Regions from separate parts of the Acetobacter sp. DsW_54 genome, predicted to be linked through region 1. Evidence: predicted binding sites of a transcription regulator. Region 1 holds the regulator's gene; the other holds the start of a gene.
What was found. Region 1 encodes HrcA, which represses chaperone genes, less so after heat shock. Its sites were predicted from a motif close to GTTNGCACTCNCNNNNNGNGAGTGCNAAC; they were not measured.
Positions count from the first base shown of each region.

Region 2: the regulator HrcA is predicted to act here: its motif matches at 4,785-4,813, upstream of groES (co-chaperone GroES).

Region 1 is NZ_JOPD01000024.1:3-9,103, forward strand. Features, by position in the region: partial or broken gene HK20_RS13110 (energy transducer TonB) at 1-216, opposite strand, end outside; one part of gene prfB (peptide chain release factor 2) at 519-1,580, opposite strand; one part of gene prfB (peptide chain release factor 2) at 1,582-1,650, opposite strand; gene HK20_RS09765 (penicillin-binding protein 1A) at 1,710-4,427, opposite strand; gene hrcA (heat-inducible transcriptional repressor HrcA) at 4,536-5,615, opposite strand; gene rph (ribonuclease PH) at 5,740-6,468, shown strand; gene rdgB (RdgB/HAM1 family non-canonical purine NTP pyrophosphatase) at 6,471-7,070, shown strand; gene rpsA (30S ribosomal protein S1) at 7,175-8,887, opposite strand.
Region 2 is NZ_JOPD01000003.1:182,906-192,006, reverse strand. Features, by position in the region: gene HK20_RS02680 (hypothetical protein) at 1-232, opposite strand, end outside; gene arfB (alternative ribosome rescue aminoacyl-tRNA hydrolase ArfB) at 459-881, opposite strand; gene HK20_RS02670 (ammonium transporter) at 992-2,392, opposite strand; gene groL (chaperonin GroEL) at 2,704-4,344, opposite strand; gene groES (co-chaperone GroES) at 4,397-4,690, opposite strand; gene HK20_RS02655 (dienelactone hydrolase family protein) at 4,903-5,571, shown strand; gene HK20_RS02650 (cold-shock protein) at 5,712-5,915, shown strand; gene HK20_RS02645 (ATP-dependent DNA helicase) at 5,939-8,890, opposite strand; gene HK20_RS02640 (bifunctional 2-polyprenyl-6-hydroxyphenol methylase/3-demethylubiquinol 3-O-methyltransferase UbiG) at 8,952-9,101, opposite strand, start outside.

The sequences.
Region 1 (9,101 bases):
CGGCGGCGGCGGAGGGGGTGGCGGCGGCAGAACGCGCGTCTGAATGGGCGGTCTGGCCGGCGGGGGCGGGCTGTCACCATTCCCCATCCCGTAGATCAGTCCCCATATGCCCAGCACATGCATGATCAGCACAAGCAGGAACGCAATCACACCAACAGCAGCACTTGCCCGAAAGGCATACTTTGCCGAACCTGGCTGCTGCTCAGGGTTACTCATTCTGGCCCTCCCTCTTCAAGCCGCCAAACAAAACATCTCTGTTTCGCTTTCAGCCACGAAAAACACTCAGGAATTTTAATCTGGCCATATGGCTCAGAACCGGCACGCCTGCTGACATACCTTTATCCATTGGGCTGATTGGGCAATCTGGCACGGCAGATGTCAAGCAGGTTATATGAGAAAAGTTTGCATATGAACTTTATGAAGTTAAGTACTTTATAAACACGAAAAAAGGCGGGCCCCTGCAAGGAGCCCGCCTTTTTTACCATCCCGCGTAACGGACCGGACCAAACAGCCCCGGCCTACTGCGCGCTGGCACTTGCCTCCGAGCGGGTTGCCCCTACGCGCATGGCCAGTGCTGCCGCCATAAATGCGTCCAGCTCCCCATCCAGAACGGCATCGGGGTTGCCGGTTTCAACACTTGTGCGCAGGTCCTTGACCATCTGGTAAGGGGCCAGAACATACGACCGTATCTGGTGCCCCCAGCCAATATCGGTCTTGGCGGCTTCAGCTTCAGCCGCTGCCGCCTCACGCCGTTGCAGTTCGGCTTCGTACATCCGTGCACGCAGCATCTGCATGGCCGTAGCGCGGTTCCTGTGCTGGGAACGGTCTGTCTGGCACGCAACCACAATCCCGGTAGGAATATGGGTGATACGGATAGCGGAATCCGTCTTGTTCACGTGCTGACCACCCGCGCCGGAAGCACGGAAAGTGTCCACCTTCAGGTCCGCGTCATTGATTTCAATTTCAATTGAATCATCAATAACCGGGTAAACCCAGACCGATGCAAAGGACGTCTGGCGGCGGGCGGCTGCATCAAAAGGAGAAATGCGCACAAGCCGGTGCACACCTGCTTCGGTCTTCAGCCAGCCATAGGCATTGGGGCCGGAAACCAGAATGGTTGCGGATTTAAGCCCGGCCTGTTCGCCCTCCGAGCTTTCAATCAGCGTGACCTTGTAATCATGCGCTTCTGCCCAGCGGGTGTACATGCGCAGCATCATTTCGGCCCAGTCCTGCGCCTCCGTGCCACCAGCCCCTGCGTTGACTTCCAGATAGCAGTCATTGCTATCCGCCTCGCCAGAAAGCAGGCTTTCAATCTCACGCCGTTTGGCTTCTTCCGCCAAGGCGCGCAGGCTGGCCAGCCCCTCGGCCACCAGATCGGCATCCCCTTCGGCTTCGGCCATTTCAATCAGCTCGGAGGTGTCGTTCACGTTGGTTTCCAACGCCTGCACACCCTCGATCTGGTTGGCCAGAAGCGTACGCTCGCGCATCATTTTCTGCGCGGCTTCGGGGTTATTCCACAGGTCGGGGTCTTCGGCCTGGTTGTTCAGTTCCGCAAGGCGGGCTTCAGCGACATCCCAGTTAAAGATGCCTCCTCAGCAGTGCGACCGACTGCTTGATCTGTTCGTTAAGGGCTTCTGTCTCGGCGGACATCGGGCCTGTTCTCCATCTGCTTTGGGGGAATTATCGTCCCATTCCGTTCTCTGCGGCCTTCAATAAAGGCCACCCATGCCAATGTCACCCCCAGAAGGTGCGGGAGGGGGTGCGCTGTTGCCTTCGGCCGGGCTGGCCGCAGCCGCACCAGACGGGCCGGAACCATTGACGCTGGCCGCCATATCGCTTTCCGAATCCGGCATGTTCTCGGCCCCTGTATCGGCGGCACTCAGCTCCTGGGCATCCACGTTGCTCAGCAGGTTGGCACTCACACCGGGGAGCTGACCGTCCTTGAACGCATCTATCGCAACACCACGGCCCGTGTCGTAGCTGACCAGTGTCACGCCATCGGGGGCGGCAAAGTCGAGCTTGGGCTGGTCCTTGAGGGCCGCCTTCATCACCTTGTTCCACAACGGGCCGGCAATGGCGCCCCCCGTCTCGTTCCGTCCAAGGGACTGGGGTGTATCAAACCCGACCCACACGACTGTCACCAGTTCAGGCGTGTAACCTGCGAACCAGGCATCGTTAAAGTTCTGGCTGGTGCCGGTTTTGCCTGCGATGGGCGTATCTATGCCCTCACCCGCACGCACACCCGTACCGCGCCGGATAACGTCCTGCAGCATGGTCGTGATCTGGAACGCACTCTGCTCGGATGCCGCCACGGGCCTGTCATCACGCAAAGCAGGAAGATCCTGCGGCGTGAGCACCACAACCGACGGCTGGGAGGAAGGCTGACCAGAGCCCGCACCACCGGCATTCGCCTGCGGTGCATCCGGGTGTATGGCGTCCACCCCATTGGCTGCGCCAGCCCCCGCGGCAGGCAGGGAAGACGCCGCAACCAGAGACAACCCGCTGGCAGGCCGCCAGATGACATGCCCATCACGGTCCTGCACATCATCAATCAGGGTCGGGGTAATCCTGCGCCCTCCGGCGGCAAGGGCGGCGTAGGCTCCGGCCTCCTTGAGAACCGTGGTTTCCACAGCCCCCAGCGCTGCGGGCAGCACGTGGGGCATGCTATCCACCAGCCCGAGCTTGATGGCCGTATCCGCAACCGTGTTCATGCCCAGATGGGCGGCAAGGCGAATGGTCACAAGGTTGCGCGATTCACGCAGCGCGTCATGCAGGGACGTGGGGCCCCAGAAGTCTTTTTCGTAGTTATTGGGGTGCCATGTGCCGTAGGACACGGGGGAGTCATCAAACTCCTGAGAGGGCGATATACCCTGCTCCATGGCCTGTAGATAGACAAATGGCTTGAAGGAGGAGCCCGGCTGGCGCAGCGCCTGCGTGGCCCGGTCAAACTGCGAGGCCTGAAAAGACCACCCCCCCACCAGAGCAAGAACACGCCCCGTGCGGGCGTTCATGGTGACAATAGCGCCTTCCACAACCGGTATCTGCATCAGCGCAACACCGGACTGCCCGCTCTGGGGTTCGACCATCACAATGTCACCCGTGCGGAGGGGGCGGGCCCGGCGGACCCATGCCATATCCTTGGGCTGGATCTGCCCTGTATGGGGTTCACCCCCCTGCGCAACATTGCGGCGGACCACGCTACCTTCCAGCCAGCCGACCTGCCCCTTGTTGCCATCCAGCACAATGGCCAGACGCCACTGGTCCAGCATGCCGGCCGGAGCACTGACCGTGCGCAGGGCGCGCACCCACTCGTCCTGCGTGAGCGGCACAGGGGTATTCAGGTGCGTAACAGGGCCATGCCAGCCACGGTGCTGGCGGTCATACGCCATAAGCCCCTGCTGCAAAATGGTCTGGGCAGCACGCTGGAGAGGCAGGTCCAGACTGGTATGAACATCCAGCCCCCCCTGCATGGTGACATCCTGACCATATTTTTCCAGCAGCTCACGCCGGACTTCCTCGGCAAACCATTCGGAGCCGGGAGCAGGGCCGGGGCGGGAATAGCTGACGCTGACAAGCGGCTCTGCCTCGGCCATACGGGCCTCGGCCTGCGTAATGGCGCCAATATCGGCCATGCGCTCCAGCACCCAGTTGCGGCGGCCCCGCGCTGCATCGGGGAAGCGGGCAGGGTTGTAATTGGTGGGCGACTTGGGCAGCGCCGCCAGAAACGCGACCTCCGCGTTATCCAGCTGGTCCAGAGGTTTGTTAAAATACGTCTGGGCAGCAGCACCAATGCCATAGGCACCGTTACCCAGATAAATTTCGTTCAGGTAAATCTCGAGGATTTTTTCCTTGGGCAGAACCTGCTCGATACGCATGGCCAGAAATGCTTCCTTGGCCTTGCGCTTGAACGAGACAGCATTGCTCCCCAGCAGCATGACGCGGGCAACCTGCTGCGTAATGGTGGACGCACCAATAGGCCTGCGCCCGCGTCCACGTGTCAGGTCGGTCAGGCCCGCGCGGATAATCGCGGCGGGGTCCACACCCTTATGGGTCCAGAACTTCTGGTCTTCCGCCGCGATAAACGCACTTTTCACCCGGTCGGGAATGGCGTTGGAGGGCACAAACACCCGCCGCTCGTCCGCCAGTTCGGCGACAAGCTGGTCATCCGATGCGTACAGGCGGCTCATGACCGGCGGCTGATAGGAGCGCAGGCCATCCACTGTTGGCAGGTCGGCCACAATACTCTGGTATTGCGACCACACCACCACGGCCCCGCCAGCACTGCCCACCAGCAGCACGGCCGCAGCCGTGCCCAGCAGCATACGCCATTGGCGAAAGCGCGGCCTGCCTAACAAAAAGGACCGTGTTGTATCCCGGTCATGGGGGGGGGAAGAATCCGGATCACCAGAAGGTGGAGTGCGTGTCATACCGGTCCTTTATCATTCCCATATTCTGTCGTCTCCTCGCCATTGCCATTCTCTTTACAATCGTGGCGGAATTCCGACCTGTGCTCCAAACCCTGACAGACCCGGCTTTTACGCCTGACCCAGCAGTTCGCCCAATATGCGCGCTGTATAGTCCACCACGGGCACAACACGCCCGTAATTTATGCGCGTCGGGCCAATAACGCCTATGGCCCCGACAATTCTGTTGGCCTCGTTTCTGGCGGGCGCCATGACAACGGACATGCCAGTGGTACCAAACAGACCACTTTCCGCGCCAATAAAGATGCGCACCCCTTCCGAACTTTCAACCAGTTCCAGCAGACGCAGCATTGTCTCCTGCGCTTCCAGCCGGTCAAACAGGGTCTGGATGGCAACAAGGCGCTCCTGCCCGTCCACATCAGCCAGCAGGCGGGACTGGCCACGCACGATCAGCGTGCCGCCACTTTCCCCCCGCTCGGTGTTCCAGATCGCCAGACCACTCTCCACCACCTCGGCAGTCAGGCTGTTCAGCACCGTGCGGTTTTCGCTCATTTCCGCCCCTACGCGGTGGCGCAGGTCGGGCAGGGATGCCCCCATGGCGCGCGCGTTCAGGTAATTGGCAGCCTCCACCAGCGCAGAGGGAGGAGTCCCGGCCGGGATTTCGATCACCCGGTTTTCCACATGTCCATCCGCTCCCACCAGCACCACAAGGGCACGGTTACCACCCAGCGCCACGAACTCTATGTGCTTGATCCCGCCCTCACCCTTGGGGGCCACCACCAGCCCCGCCGCATCGGACATACCTGCGAGCAGGGAGGATGCCTCGGTCAACGTATCCTGCAAGGAGCGTCCGCGCGCTTCCAGCGAATGGCCGATGACCTTCTGCTCATCTTCGGAGAGCGCACCAAACTGGAGCAGCCCATCCACAAACAGACGCAGCCCTTTTTCCGTTGGCAGGCGGCCTGCCGATGTATGCGGGGAAAACAGCAGACCCGCCTCGGTCAGGGAGACCATGACATTGCGGATTGTTGCGGGGGAAAGCGGCTGCCCCAACCGGCGTGAAAGAGTGCGCGACCCCACGGGTTCGCCACTGGCCATGTATTCTTCCACAATCTCGCGCAGGATGTTGGCGGAGCGTCCATCCAGTTCGGGAGGTAGCATTGCTTGGGCGGGCAACAGGCCACGCTTCATGGCTCTCAGGCTCCTTTGGGCGGTCTGATAAGCGATTATAACGGCTTATTTCCGGTTTTACTCCTGCCAAAAGCATTTTATGTGCAGGCGCAACCCTTTGTTATTGTTTTGCAGGAGCAGCAGCATGCGTCCATCAGGCCGACAGGCCGGGCAGATGCGCCCGATTATTATAGAAACCGGCTTTTCCCGCCATGCGGAAGGCTCTGCCCTTATCCGCATTGGTGGCACAGAGGTCCTGTGCACCGCCAGTGTGGAAAACCGTGTTCCCCCCTTCCTGCGCGGCAAGGGCAGCGGGTGGGTTACGGCGGAATATGGCATGCTGCCCCGCGCCACCCATGCCCGCGGCAACCGTGAGGCCGCACGGGGCAAGCAATCCGGCCGCACGCAGGAAATCCAGCGCCTGATCGGCCGCTCCCTGCGCGCAGTTACGGACCTTAAAGCCCTTGGCGAACTCTGCATTACACTGGATTGCGATGTGCTGAACGCCGATGGCGGCACGCGCTGTGCCTCCATTACCGGCGCGTGGGTGGCCCTCCGTCTGGCCCTTGGCAAGCTGGTTGCCAACCGCGTGCTGCAACGCATGCCACTAACCGGGCAGGTCGCTGCCGTATCCTGCGGGCTGACCAGTGCCGGCGCCGTGCTGGACCTTGATTACACGGAAGACAGCGCCGCACTGGCCGACACCAACTTTGTGCTCAGCGCTGATAACCGTATTGTGGAAATTCAGGCCTCGGCCGAACATGCACCCTTTAGCGAGGATGCCTTTAACTCCCTGTTCGCCCTTGCCCGCAAAGGTGCAGGCGAACTGTTTGAAGCCCAGTTGACTGCCGTCAACACAGCAGAGCAGCCCTGAACATGACCAACCCCACCCTTAAATCCGGCGACAGGCTGGTGCTTGCCACGCATAACGCAGGCAAGCTGGCCGAATTTTCCGCCCTTATGGCGGAGTTTGGCATTACCGTACTCTCCGCCGGGGAATTGAACCTGCCCGAACCGGAGGAAACCGCCACAACCTTTGCCGGTAATGCCGCCATCAAGGCGCTGGCAGCCGCCCGGGCCGCCAACCTGCCAGCACTGGCCGATGATTCGGGCCTGTGCGTGAGTGCTCTGGGGGGTGCGCCGGGTATTTACTCCGCCCGCTGGGCTGGCCCGGACAAGGACTTTAACGCCGCCATGGCCCGGATTGAGGAAGGCATCGGGCAGGACGAACGCAATGCGTGGTTTATCTGCGTGCTCTGCCTTGCCTTCCCCGATGGGCGCACATTCAGCTTTGAAGGGCGGATTGACGGGCAGATTGTCTGGCCCCCACGTGGCGCCAACGGCCACGGATATGACCCGATTTTTGAACCCGAAAACCAGACCCGCAGCTTTGCAGAAATGACGGATGAGCAGAAAAACGCCATCAGCCACCGTGCCCGCGCATTTGCGGCCTTCCGCAAGGCCTGTCTGGACTAAAGCATAGCCCATAAAAAAATAGCGCCCTTGTGGGGCGCTATTTTTTGCATGGCAAATGATTCTGCCAAACCGGGATGGCGCAAACCACCCCGGTTTTTTTATGCTCAGTCTTCGGTGTTACGACGACGGATCGCTGCACCCAGAATATCACCGAGCGATGCACCGCTATCTGCGGAGCCGTATTCGTTGATAGCCTGCTTGTCTTCTTCCACTTCGCGGCCCTTGATGGTCAGGGCAACTTTGCGGGATGCACGGTCAACGGACACAACCTTGGCGTCCACACGTTCGCCAACGGCGAAGCGTTCGGGGCGCTGTTCGGCTTTGTCACGAGCCAGTTCCGCACGACGGATGAAGCCGCTCAGAACGTCGTCAACCTTCACTTCAATGCCGTTGGTCTGCACAGCGGTCACGATGCAGGTAACGATCGTGCCCTTCTGGATGCTGGCCAGCGCATCGGCTGCCGGATCTTCCTGAAGCTGCTTGATGCCCAGGGAGATACGTTCTTTTTCCACGTCCACATCCAGAACCTTGGCTTTTACAACCTGGCCCTTTTCGTAGTTCTTCATGGCTTCTTCGCCAGCTTCGTCCCAGGACAGGTCGGACATGTGAACCATGCCGTCGATGTCTGCGGACAGGCCGATGAACAGGCCGAATTCCGTAATGTTGCGGATTTCGCCTTCCACGGTGGAGCCAACCTTGTGTTCTTCGGCGAACTGTTCCCAAGGATTGCGCTGAACCTGCTTCAGACCCAGAGAGATGCGGCGCTTGGAGCTGTCCACATCCAGAACCATCACGTCCACTTCCTGAGAGGTCGCAACGATTTTGCCGGGGTGGACGTTCTTTTTCGTCCAGGACATTTCGGAAACGTGCACCAGACCTTCAACACCGGGTTCCAGCTCAACGAATGCGCCGTAATCGGTAATGTTGGTCACGCGGCCCGTAAAGCGAGCGCCCGGCGGGTACTTAAGTGCCACATTTTCCCACGGATCAGCTTCAAGCTGCTTCATGCCAAGGGAGATGCGCTGCGTTTCGGGGTTGAAGCGGATCACCTGCACGCGTACCGGCTGGCCGATCTGCAGTGCTTCGGAGGGGTGGTTGATGCGCTTCCATGCGATGTCGGTCACATGCAGCAGGCCGTCAACGCCGCCCAGATCAACGAACGCACCGTAATCGGTGATGTTCTTGACCACGCCATCAAGGATCATGCCTTCGGTCAGGCCCTGGATCAGTTCGCTGCGCTGTTCAGCACGCGTTTCTTCCAGAACGGCACGACGGGAGACAACGATGTTGCCACGTGCACGGTCCATCTTCAGAATCTGGAACGGCTGGGGCACACCCATCAGCGGGCCGACGTCACGCACGGGGCGGATGTCCACCTGGCTGCCGGGAAGGAACGCCATGGCGCCGCCCAGATCAACCGTAAAGCCACCTTTAACGCGGCCATAGATGGTGCCGTTAACGCGCTGGTTGGCTTCGAAAGCTTTTTCGAGGCTGGTCCAGGCTTCTTCACGGCGTGCTTTTTCGCGGGAGAGAACGATGCTGCCGTCGCGGTCTTCGTAACGCTCGACGTACAGTTCGATCACATCGCCCGGCTGCACTTCAGGCTTGACGCCCGGAGGTGCGAATTCACGCAGGGAAACGCGGCCTTCGCTCTTCAGGCCGACGTCAACAATGGCGTAGTCGTCGGTCAGACGAACAACGCGACCGCGAACAACGGACCCGTCAAAGCCGGAATCGCGGCCAAGGGTCTCATCAAGAAGGGCGGCAAAATCTTCGCCACGGAAGTGATCCGTGGTCTGGGTGGTGGCTGAAGCCATGTGGTACCGTAAATCCTGAGCCCGCCAGCAACATGCGTGCAGGCTGTTCCTGCGCACCGCAAACTGCGGCACGACTTGCCCGACGGAACGAATGGGTAGCAATACCCCCCGCTTTTTGGGTCAGGCCAGACTGTTATCCAGAAAAACCCGCCATCGGGGCGGATTTCTGTTTGCACAGAGAACACCTGACCCCGGTTTGTCAACTTAAAGCGCC
Region 2 (9,101 bases), on a different contig from region 1:
GTGTTGCCGGTGTGGCGGCTTTGGGGGCGGCGCTTGCCGGAGTGGTGGCAACATCGCACGAACTGGCCTTGAATTCCTTGAAGGACTGACCCTTGAGCGTGTTGGCGGTTTTGGCCTCCTTGAACTTCTCGTGGCACTCCTTCACCGTCATGGCGTGGGCGCTGGGGAGGGAAAGGGCTGTGGCACAGCCAAGCAGCAAAGCGGCCAGTCCGGTGCGGGCTACAACAGTCATGAATAGACCTCATGCAAGGAGGATAATAGCGCGGCAGCCCCATGCTGCCAGCGTTCCATCAGTATCATGAAAAATCATGCGCAAGAAATGCAAGCCTTAAGGCTTTTTGTGCGTAGCAGAAAATTAATATCAAAATGTGCTGGTGCTGGTGCTGGTGCTGGTGCTGGTGCTGGTGCTGGTGCTGGGTAGCCCGTGTTTGGCGTACTTGCCCGACCAGAGTGCGTGTTTAGTCCTCAAACCGGGCAGAGCGGGTGCGCTTTATGCTGGCGCGGTGGGCTTTGCCGTCCAGCCTGCGCTGGCGTGCGGCCCGACCCGGGCGCGTGGCTACCCTGAAGGCAGGGCGGTGGGCGGCCTCGCGGATCAGGGCTACCAGCCGTTCTATGGCATCCTCACGGTTGCGTATCTGTGTTCTGAAGCGCCGGGCGGTTATGACAATAACGCCCTCCCGTGTCGCGCGGGTCCCAGCCAGTTCCAGCAGCCGCACACGGATCCGCTCGGGGAGAGAAGGGGAGCGTGCGGCATCAAAACGTAATTGCGCAGCCGTTGCGACCTTGTTCACGTTCTGCCCACCGGGGCCGGATGCCAGAATATAACTGACCTCCAGTTCGGATTCAGGCAGGGAAAGTGCGGGAAGGATCGGAATGGCCATAAGCGGGGCATAGCATGGTTTGCCTGCCGGTGTGTGCCCTGCACCCATAAAAAAAGCCCCCATGCCAGAGCATGGAGGCTTTTTGCCCAAAAGGCGGAGAGGTTAACGGATCAGTTGTTAATCCGCTCACCATGCAGGGACATATCCAGCCCTTCCAGTTCCTGATCCGCGGTGACGCGCAGACCCATGACCAGATCAATGGCCTTGAGGATGATGAAGGAGGCAAAAGCACACCAGACAATGGTCACCAGCACCGCTTCGCTCTGGACAACAAGCTGGTGCAGCGAGCCAACAATACCCGAGGGGTTGGCATCGGTTGCGGAAAGCGGGCCATAGGCCAGCACGCCGGTCAGCAGCGCACCAACAATGCCGCCCACACCATGCACGCCAAAGGCATCCAGGCTGTCGTCATACCCCATCATGTGCTTGAGGGAGGTTGCACCCCAGTAGCAGACAACACCCGTGATCAGGCCGATAACCAGTGCGCTGCCCGGCAGCACAAAGCCAGCTGCGGGGGTAATGGCAACCAGACCGCCAACAGCACCGGAGATTACGCCCAGAACAGTCGGTTTGCCCGAACGCAGCCACTCCGCCAGCATCCACGATACGCCAGCACCAGCGGCGGCAATCTGGGTTGCAGCCATGGCCATGCCTGCACGGCCGTTGGCACCAACAGCGGAACCTGCGTTAAAGCCAAACCAGCCAACCCACAGCAGGGCAGCACCAATGACAGCGTAGGTCAGGTTGAAGGGGGAAAGATCGTCCTGCCCGTAACCCTTGCGGCGACCAAGCACCAGAGCGCAGACCAGACCGGCAACACCGGCGTTGATATGGACAACCGTGCCACCTGCAAAGTCAGCCGTACCAAGGCCAGCCAGCCAGCCGATCGGGCTCCAGACCCAGTGCGCAATGGGGGCATACACCACCAGAGACCACAGGATGGAGAACACGCACATGGCGCTGAACTTCATGCGTTCTGCGTAAGCGCCGGAGATCAGCGCGGGGGTGATAATGGCAAAGGTCATCTGGAACATCATGAAGATGCTCTCAGGAATGGTCATGGTGGTGGCGTTGGGGCTATCCGCACCCAGTGTAAAGCCAACATCCGCACCATTATGGATATGCGCGCCAATACCGTTGAGCAGCACGCGGGAGAAGCCACCAATCCACGGAGACCCGGTTGTAAAGGCGAGGGAATACCCCGCGACCATCCATACGATGGACATGATGCAACACAGGGCAAAGGACTGCATGAGCGTTGCCAGCACGTTTTTCTTACGCACCATGCCGGCATAGAACAGGGCAAGACCGGGGATGGTCATCATAAGCACCAGTGCGGTGCTGGTGAGCATCCATGCCGTATCCCCCGTGTCTATGGGTGGGGGGGCGTCTGCGGCATAAGCCTGGGAGCAGCCAAGGGCTGCTACAAGACAGGCCGACAGAACAGCCGTGGTCTTGCGAATAACTGGACCTCTCGCCGGATTGACAGCTTGGAAGGGTCGCGCTGACATGATGATGCGTTCTCCTTAAAATACGCAGCCATTGACGCTCGCCAGATTCGTGTAAGGAGCGATGGGCCTAATCTTATTGTATCTATTCCGGAATGACCGGGGTGGCAATCCAGTTTGATACCGAATTGTTTCACAATCTGATTTGTGGCTGAAAAAAGCCACAAAAAAAGAGGTCGCTGCTGCGGCCAGCTCAAATAAAAAAAGGCGTGCAAACCATAATGGTCTGCACGCCCTTATACCTGTTCTGGGGGATAATGGAGGCACTGGACGGACCAGTACCTCCAAAACCCTTAAAAACCGGTTTGGGTAACTTAGAAGTCCATGCCACCCATGCCGCCCATGTCAGGACCGCCAGCAGGGGCTGCCTTCTTTTCGGGGCGTTCAGCAACCATGGCTTCCGTGGTGATCAGCAGGCCAGCAACAGAGGCTGCATCCTGCAGAGCGGTACGGACAACCTTGGCCGGGTCAATGATACCGGCTTCAACCAGGTTCTTGTATTCGCCAGCCTGTGCGTCGAACCCGAAGTTGTAGTCAGCGTTTTCGAGCACCTTGTTGGCGACAACCGCACCATCTTCACCCGCGTTGAGGGCGATCTGGCGCAGGGGAGCCTGCAGGGCGCTGAGGATGATGTTGCCACCAACGCGCTGGTCGTCGTTGTGGTAGTGCAGGTTGGCAAGAGCCTTGGTTGCGCGGGCCAGAGCCGTACCACCACCGGGAACAATGCCTTCTTCAACTGCTGCGCGGGTTGCGTGCAGGGCGTCGTCCACGCGGTCCTTGCGTTCCTTCACTTCGATTTCCGTGGAGCCGCCAACGCGGATCACGGCAACACCGCCAGCCAGTTTGGCCAGACGTTCCTGCAGCTTTTCACGGTCGTAGTCAGAGGAGGTTTCCTCGATCTGCGCACGGATCTGCTTGACGCGGCCCTTGATGTCGTCGCCGTTGCCAGCACCGTCAACAATGGTCGTGTTTTCTTTGTCGATGTGAACCTTCTTGGCGGTGCCAAGCATGTTCAGCGTAACCGTTTCGAGCTTGATGCCGAGGTCTTCGCTGATAACCTGACCACCGGTCAGGATCGCGATGTCTTCCAGCATGGCCTTGCGGCGGTCACCGAAGCCAGGAGCCTTGACAGCAGCAATCTTGAGGCCACCGCGCAGCTTGTTGACAACCAGGGTTGCCAGCGCTTCGCCATCAACATCTTCCGCAATGATCAGCAGCGGACGGCCGGACTGAACAACAGATTCCAGCAGCGGCAGGATCGGCTGAAGAGAAGAGAGCTTCTTTTCGTGGATCAGGATGTAGGGGTTTTCCAGATCGGCCGTCATCTTTTCCGGGTTCGTCACGAAGTACGGAGAGATGTAGCCACGGTCGAACTGCATGCCTTCAACCACGTCCAGTTCGGTCTGGAAGTGCTTGGCTTCTTCAACGGTGATAACGCCTTCGGAGCCAACTTTCTGCATGGCTTCGGAGATCATCTTGCCGATTTCGGATTCACCGTTGGCAGAGATGGTGCCGACCTGAGCGGTTTCCGCCGGGGTGGTAACTTTTTTGGCGTTCTTCTTCAGCTCTTCAACAACCACGGCAACGGCTTTGTCCACACCGCGCTTGAGGTCCATCGGGTTCATGCCAGCGGCAACGGCCTTCAGGCCTTCGCGCACAATGGCCTGAGCCAGAACGGTTGCAGTGGTCGTGCCGTCACCAGCAACGTCATTGGTCTTGGATGCTACTTCACGCAGCATCTGTGCACCCATGTTTTCGAACTTGTCAGCCAGTTCGATTTCCTTGGCGACGGAAACGCCGTCCTTGGTGATGCGGGGTGCGCCGAAGCTCTTGTCCAGAACAACGTTACGGCCTTTGGGGCCGAGTGTTACCTTTACGGCGTCAGCCAGAATGTCCACGCCGCGCAGCATACGCTGGCGTGCGTCTGCACCAAACTTTACGTCTTTGGCAGCCATTGAATTTCTCCTGTGAAGATCTTTTGTAAGTTTACGGTCGGATCAGTGCGGATCAGGCTGCAACAATGCCCAGAATGTCGCTTTCCTTCATGATCAGCAGCTCTTCGCCGTCGATCTTCACTTCCGTGCCGGACCACTTGCCGAACAGAACGCGGTCACCGGCCTTGACATCAAGCGCCACAATCTGCCCCTGCTCGTTGCGCGCACCCGCGCCAACAGCAACCACTTCGCCTTCCATAGGCTTTTCTTTGGCCGTGTCGGGGATGATGATGCCACCGGCGGTCTTCTGTTCGCCTTCAAGGCGCCGTACAACTACCCGGTCGTGTAAGGGACGAAACTTCGTCATTATGGATCACTCCACATTCATTTGCTGTGATGGCGCCCTTTGTCAGAAAGCAGCGCCACCCGTTTGAACCGCGCGTAACATAACGCCGCGTCGCGTTAGCACTCCACCATCAGGAGTGCCAAGGCAGAAAGTAGGTACGCCCCAGAGGGGAGTCAAGGAATGGGGTAAAGTTTCTTTTTGTTTTAACGTCATTCCAGACAAGGAGATTGAACATGGGACAGATACGCACATTGGAAGCCGCCGATGGCCACCAGTTTAGCGCGTGGGAGACCGAGCGCGGCACACACCCCTACGCTCTGGTGGTGTTGCAGGAAATTTTTGGCGTAAACCACCACATCCGCACGGTATGCGAGCGGTTTGCCCAGGCGGGTTTTCACGTTATTGCCCCCGCGTTGTTTGACCGGGCAGAACGTGGCGTGGAACTGGAATACACAACAGATGGCGTGCAGAAGGGCCTTGCTCTGCGTGCGCAGATACCCACCGCCAAAACCCTGCTGGACGTACAGGCCGCAGCCCGTGCGCTGAAGGCCCGCAAGGTCGGGGTGATCGGGTATTGCTGGGGTGGCACTCTGGCGTGGGATGCGGCAACGGGCACGGATGATTTTGCCGCGGCCGTAAGCTGGTACGGCGGGGGCATAGCCGCCCATAGGGCGGAGACTCCACGCTGCCCCGTGCAATTACATTTTGGTGAGCGGGATACGAGTATTCCCCATGCCGACATAGCCGCCATCCGGGCTGCTCAGCCCAACGTTGAACTTTATGTTTATGACGATGCAGAACACGGTTTTGGCTGTGAGGAGCGCGCATCTTACAATGCGCAGGCCTTTGTACAGGCACAGGAACGCAGCCTTGCCTTCCTCAAAAGTACGCTCAATCCGTAAGGTGTCCGGGCAAAAGGAATTGGGGCGCGGGTTGAATTGTGATTGACAAGCGCCCCCGGTCGTGGGGGAGAATGTCATCTCTCCTCGCGGCACGTCGTGTGCAGGAGGAGTAACTGGCCGAAATAAGGATGACTTCGCTCATGTCGACAGGTACCGTTAAATGGTTCAACGCCACCAAAGGGTTTGGTTTTATTGCCCCCGATGATGGAGGGAAAGACGTGTTTGTGCATATTACCGCTGTACAGGCAGCCGGTCTGCGCGCGTTGAATGATGGACAGAAACTGTCCTACGACATGGTGGAGGAACGCGGCAAGCAGGCGGCCACCAACCTTAAGCCGCTCTAATCAGGCGGTCTGGGGCGGGCTGGTCAGTTTTGTCCGGCCTGCTCCGCCAGAAAAGCGGTGATCTGGCGTGCCGTTTGTGCAAGGCCACACCGCTCGACGGCAACCCCGTTGGGGAAGGCGCTTAAAAGTCTTGTGGGTGTGCGCCGGTCCAGCAGGACAAACACCCCACGGTCTGACTGCCGGCGAATCAGCCGCCCAAAGGCCTGCCGTAGCCTAAGCCGGGCTATGCGGTCATCAAACCCTTTTGGGTCTCCACCAGACAAATGAATCCGCCGCTCACGGTGCAGAATATCTGGCCGGGGCCAAGGCACGCGCTCAAACACAACCAGACGCAGGGCATTGCCCGGAACGTCCACCCCATCCCGCATGGCATCCGTGCCGAGCAGGCAGGCATGTTCCTCGGTTCGGAAAATATCAACCAGCGTGTTGTTGTCCATGGCATCCACATGCTGGGCGTAAATGGGCAGGCCTTCTTCCTCCAGCGTGGGGGCTATGCGGTCATACACACCGCGCAGGCGGGAGATGGCGGTAAACAGCCCAAGCCCGCCGCCGCCAGAGGACTGGAAAAGGGTACGAAACGCTGCAGACAGGTCCACAAGGCTGTTATTGTCCACGTCCGTTACAATAAAGGCGCGGGTCTGGCGGGCATAATCAAACGGACTGGCCAGACTGGCCCGCAGGGCAGGGGAGGGGAAATGATTGGCCCCGGTGCGGGCTTCTGCTGCCTCCCACGCGGTTTCGGCCTCGTCACTCTCTGTTCCACCGCCTTGCTGGTCACGCAGGGTGGCGGAGGTCATGAGCATGCCTTGCGCGGGCATGGCCATAATGCCCGCAAAGGGAATGGTCGGGTCCAGCCAGTGGCGGTAAAGCCCCACGTCCTGTTCGTTCATGCGCTGCTTGTCGCGCCGTTCAAGGCGAATGAAGTGGATATGCGCAGGTGTGCTGCCCGGCTCTGGTGGCTGGTCCAGTGCGGTCAGCATGGTAATCCATGCATCCAGCCGGGATATGGCGCGGCGGCGCAGGGCGCGGGTCATGGCCTCTATGCGGCCACGGGTTGTGGTGTCCAGCGTGTCTGCATCTTCTTCCAGCCGGGCTTGCAGGCGTTTGCTCAGTGTGCGCAGGGGCTCTACAATCCGGCTGAGCGCGCGGGCCAGTTGCTGGCCTGCCTCGGCCATGTCGGGCACAAGCGGGTGCAGGTCGCATTCCATGGCCGTGTGGATGGACTGTTTGCCCCCCTCGGCCGCACGGGCCATGGCCTGCTGGCGCAACAGGCGCAAAAAGGCTTCTGTCGGGTTTTCCATAATCGGCTGGTCTGCCGGAGGTTCGGGCGGGAACAGGGTATTCAGTTCCATGGGCTCCGGGGGCGGGGGTGTGTTTGCCGCCTCTGGCGCCAGACGTGTGGACCAGCCCGGTGCCGGCAGGGCCGTGGCCGCCAGCAAGGCGGCATCCAGCGGGTTTTCAAGCTTGGGGTGGCCGACAACCAGATCATCCAGCCTGCGCTTGAGCCCCCTTGCGCGTGAGCGTCGGCCTTCCGCCCCCAGCAGCCAGCGCCGCAGTTCGGCCGTTTCCAGCCCCGAAAGCTCGGCGGAAAAAGCACTGTCTGCCGCATCGGCCAGATGGTGGCCTTCATCAAACACATAGCGTGTGGGAATGTTACCCTGTTCGCCTGCCTCGTCATCATCACTCATGCCTGCCTGAGCGTAGGCGGCCTGTGTCATGACCAGAGCGTGGTTGGCAATGACCAGTGCGGCATCGTGTGCACGGCGTATGGAGTGTTCAACAAAGCAGCGTTGATAATGCGCGCAGGCTCCGTGGATGCATTCCCCCCTGCGGTCAGCGACACCGGCAAGGTTGCCGTGGCCGAACAGGTCCCCAAACCAGCCGGGTAGGTCCCCGCCAAACAGGTCTCCGTCTGCCGTGGCCAGGGCCCAGCGTGCGAGCATGCACAGGGCAATGGTAATGCCAGCGGGGCGGGAGGCAGCGGAGTTGACGGCTTCCTCCATGTTCAGCAGGCACAGGTAGTTTTCACGCCCTTTGCGTAGCACTACCTTCTGGCGGTGTGTTGTGGGGTCGGGGTAGAGGCGTTTTGTTTCCTGCTCGATCTGGCGTTGCAGGTGGCGCGTATAGGTGCTGAGCCACACCGCACCGTCGTTCCGCTCTGCCCACAGGCTGGCCGGGGCTATGTAGCCCAGTGTTTTGCCGGTGCCTGTTCCGGCTTCGGCCAGCACAATGGCGGGGTCGCCGCGCATGGTGCGGGGGGCAAATGCCTCGGTTGAGACACTGGCAAAATCTGCCTGCCCGGACCGGACCTCAGCATCGCTCCCTAGAATGTTGACCAGCCGCTCCCGTGCTTCCGCCGGGCTGATGGGGTGGGAGGCAGGGGGAGGGCGTTGCGCGTTTTCCTCCCATTTGGGCAGGTGCCGCCATACACGCAGGGCATCTGCGGGCTGGGTGGCTTCTTCCGCCAGCCTGCCATTGTTGGTGAGCCGGCTGTGCAGGTCTATGGTTTCCGCCACAGTGCCGGTCCATATCCAGCCAGCCTGCCCCAGCCGGACCGTAAAGGCCGCCAGAAGTTCAATCTGCCCGCTTCTGGCCTGCCGTGCCAGTTCACCCAGCAGGATGGACAAAAGGTTGGGCAGCAGGTCTGCCTCTGCCCGGTCAATATTCTGCTCGTCCAGCCCAAGGGCCAGAGCAAGGCCGCGGGGAGTGGGGGCCACAGGGCGGGCGGGATACACGAATGTAAAAAGTTCCAGCAGGTCCAGCCAGGGGGAGGGCTGGCCTGTGGGGGGGAGGTCCAGCTTACGGGCCAGTGCCGGGGCATGCACCACCAGTGGGCACGGCATGGCGTGCAGTCGCTCGCGTACCTCGGCGGCACTCAGGCTGAGCAGTTCGCCATCTTCTGTCAGGAGCGAAAACCGCCCCTGATGGGGAACAAGGGCTGGGGCTTCGTGGGCAGAGGGGAAGGATGGCTGCATGGTTTACTTTACATGAGCTATTCTTGCGGCAAATGCCAGAGCCGAGCCGTAATGGTGTGGGTCAGGAACTCTTGCGCCGGAAAATGACCGAGTGGGCTGGCGTACGGCTTTTCATGGTTTTGTGCAGGGTAAAGCCGTAGCGTTCAAAAATCAGGCAGAGATTGCGGTGGTTGAAAAACTGCAAATGTTCGGGCGGGCAAATATCCGTCCA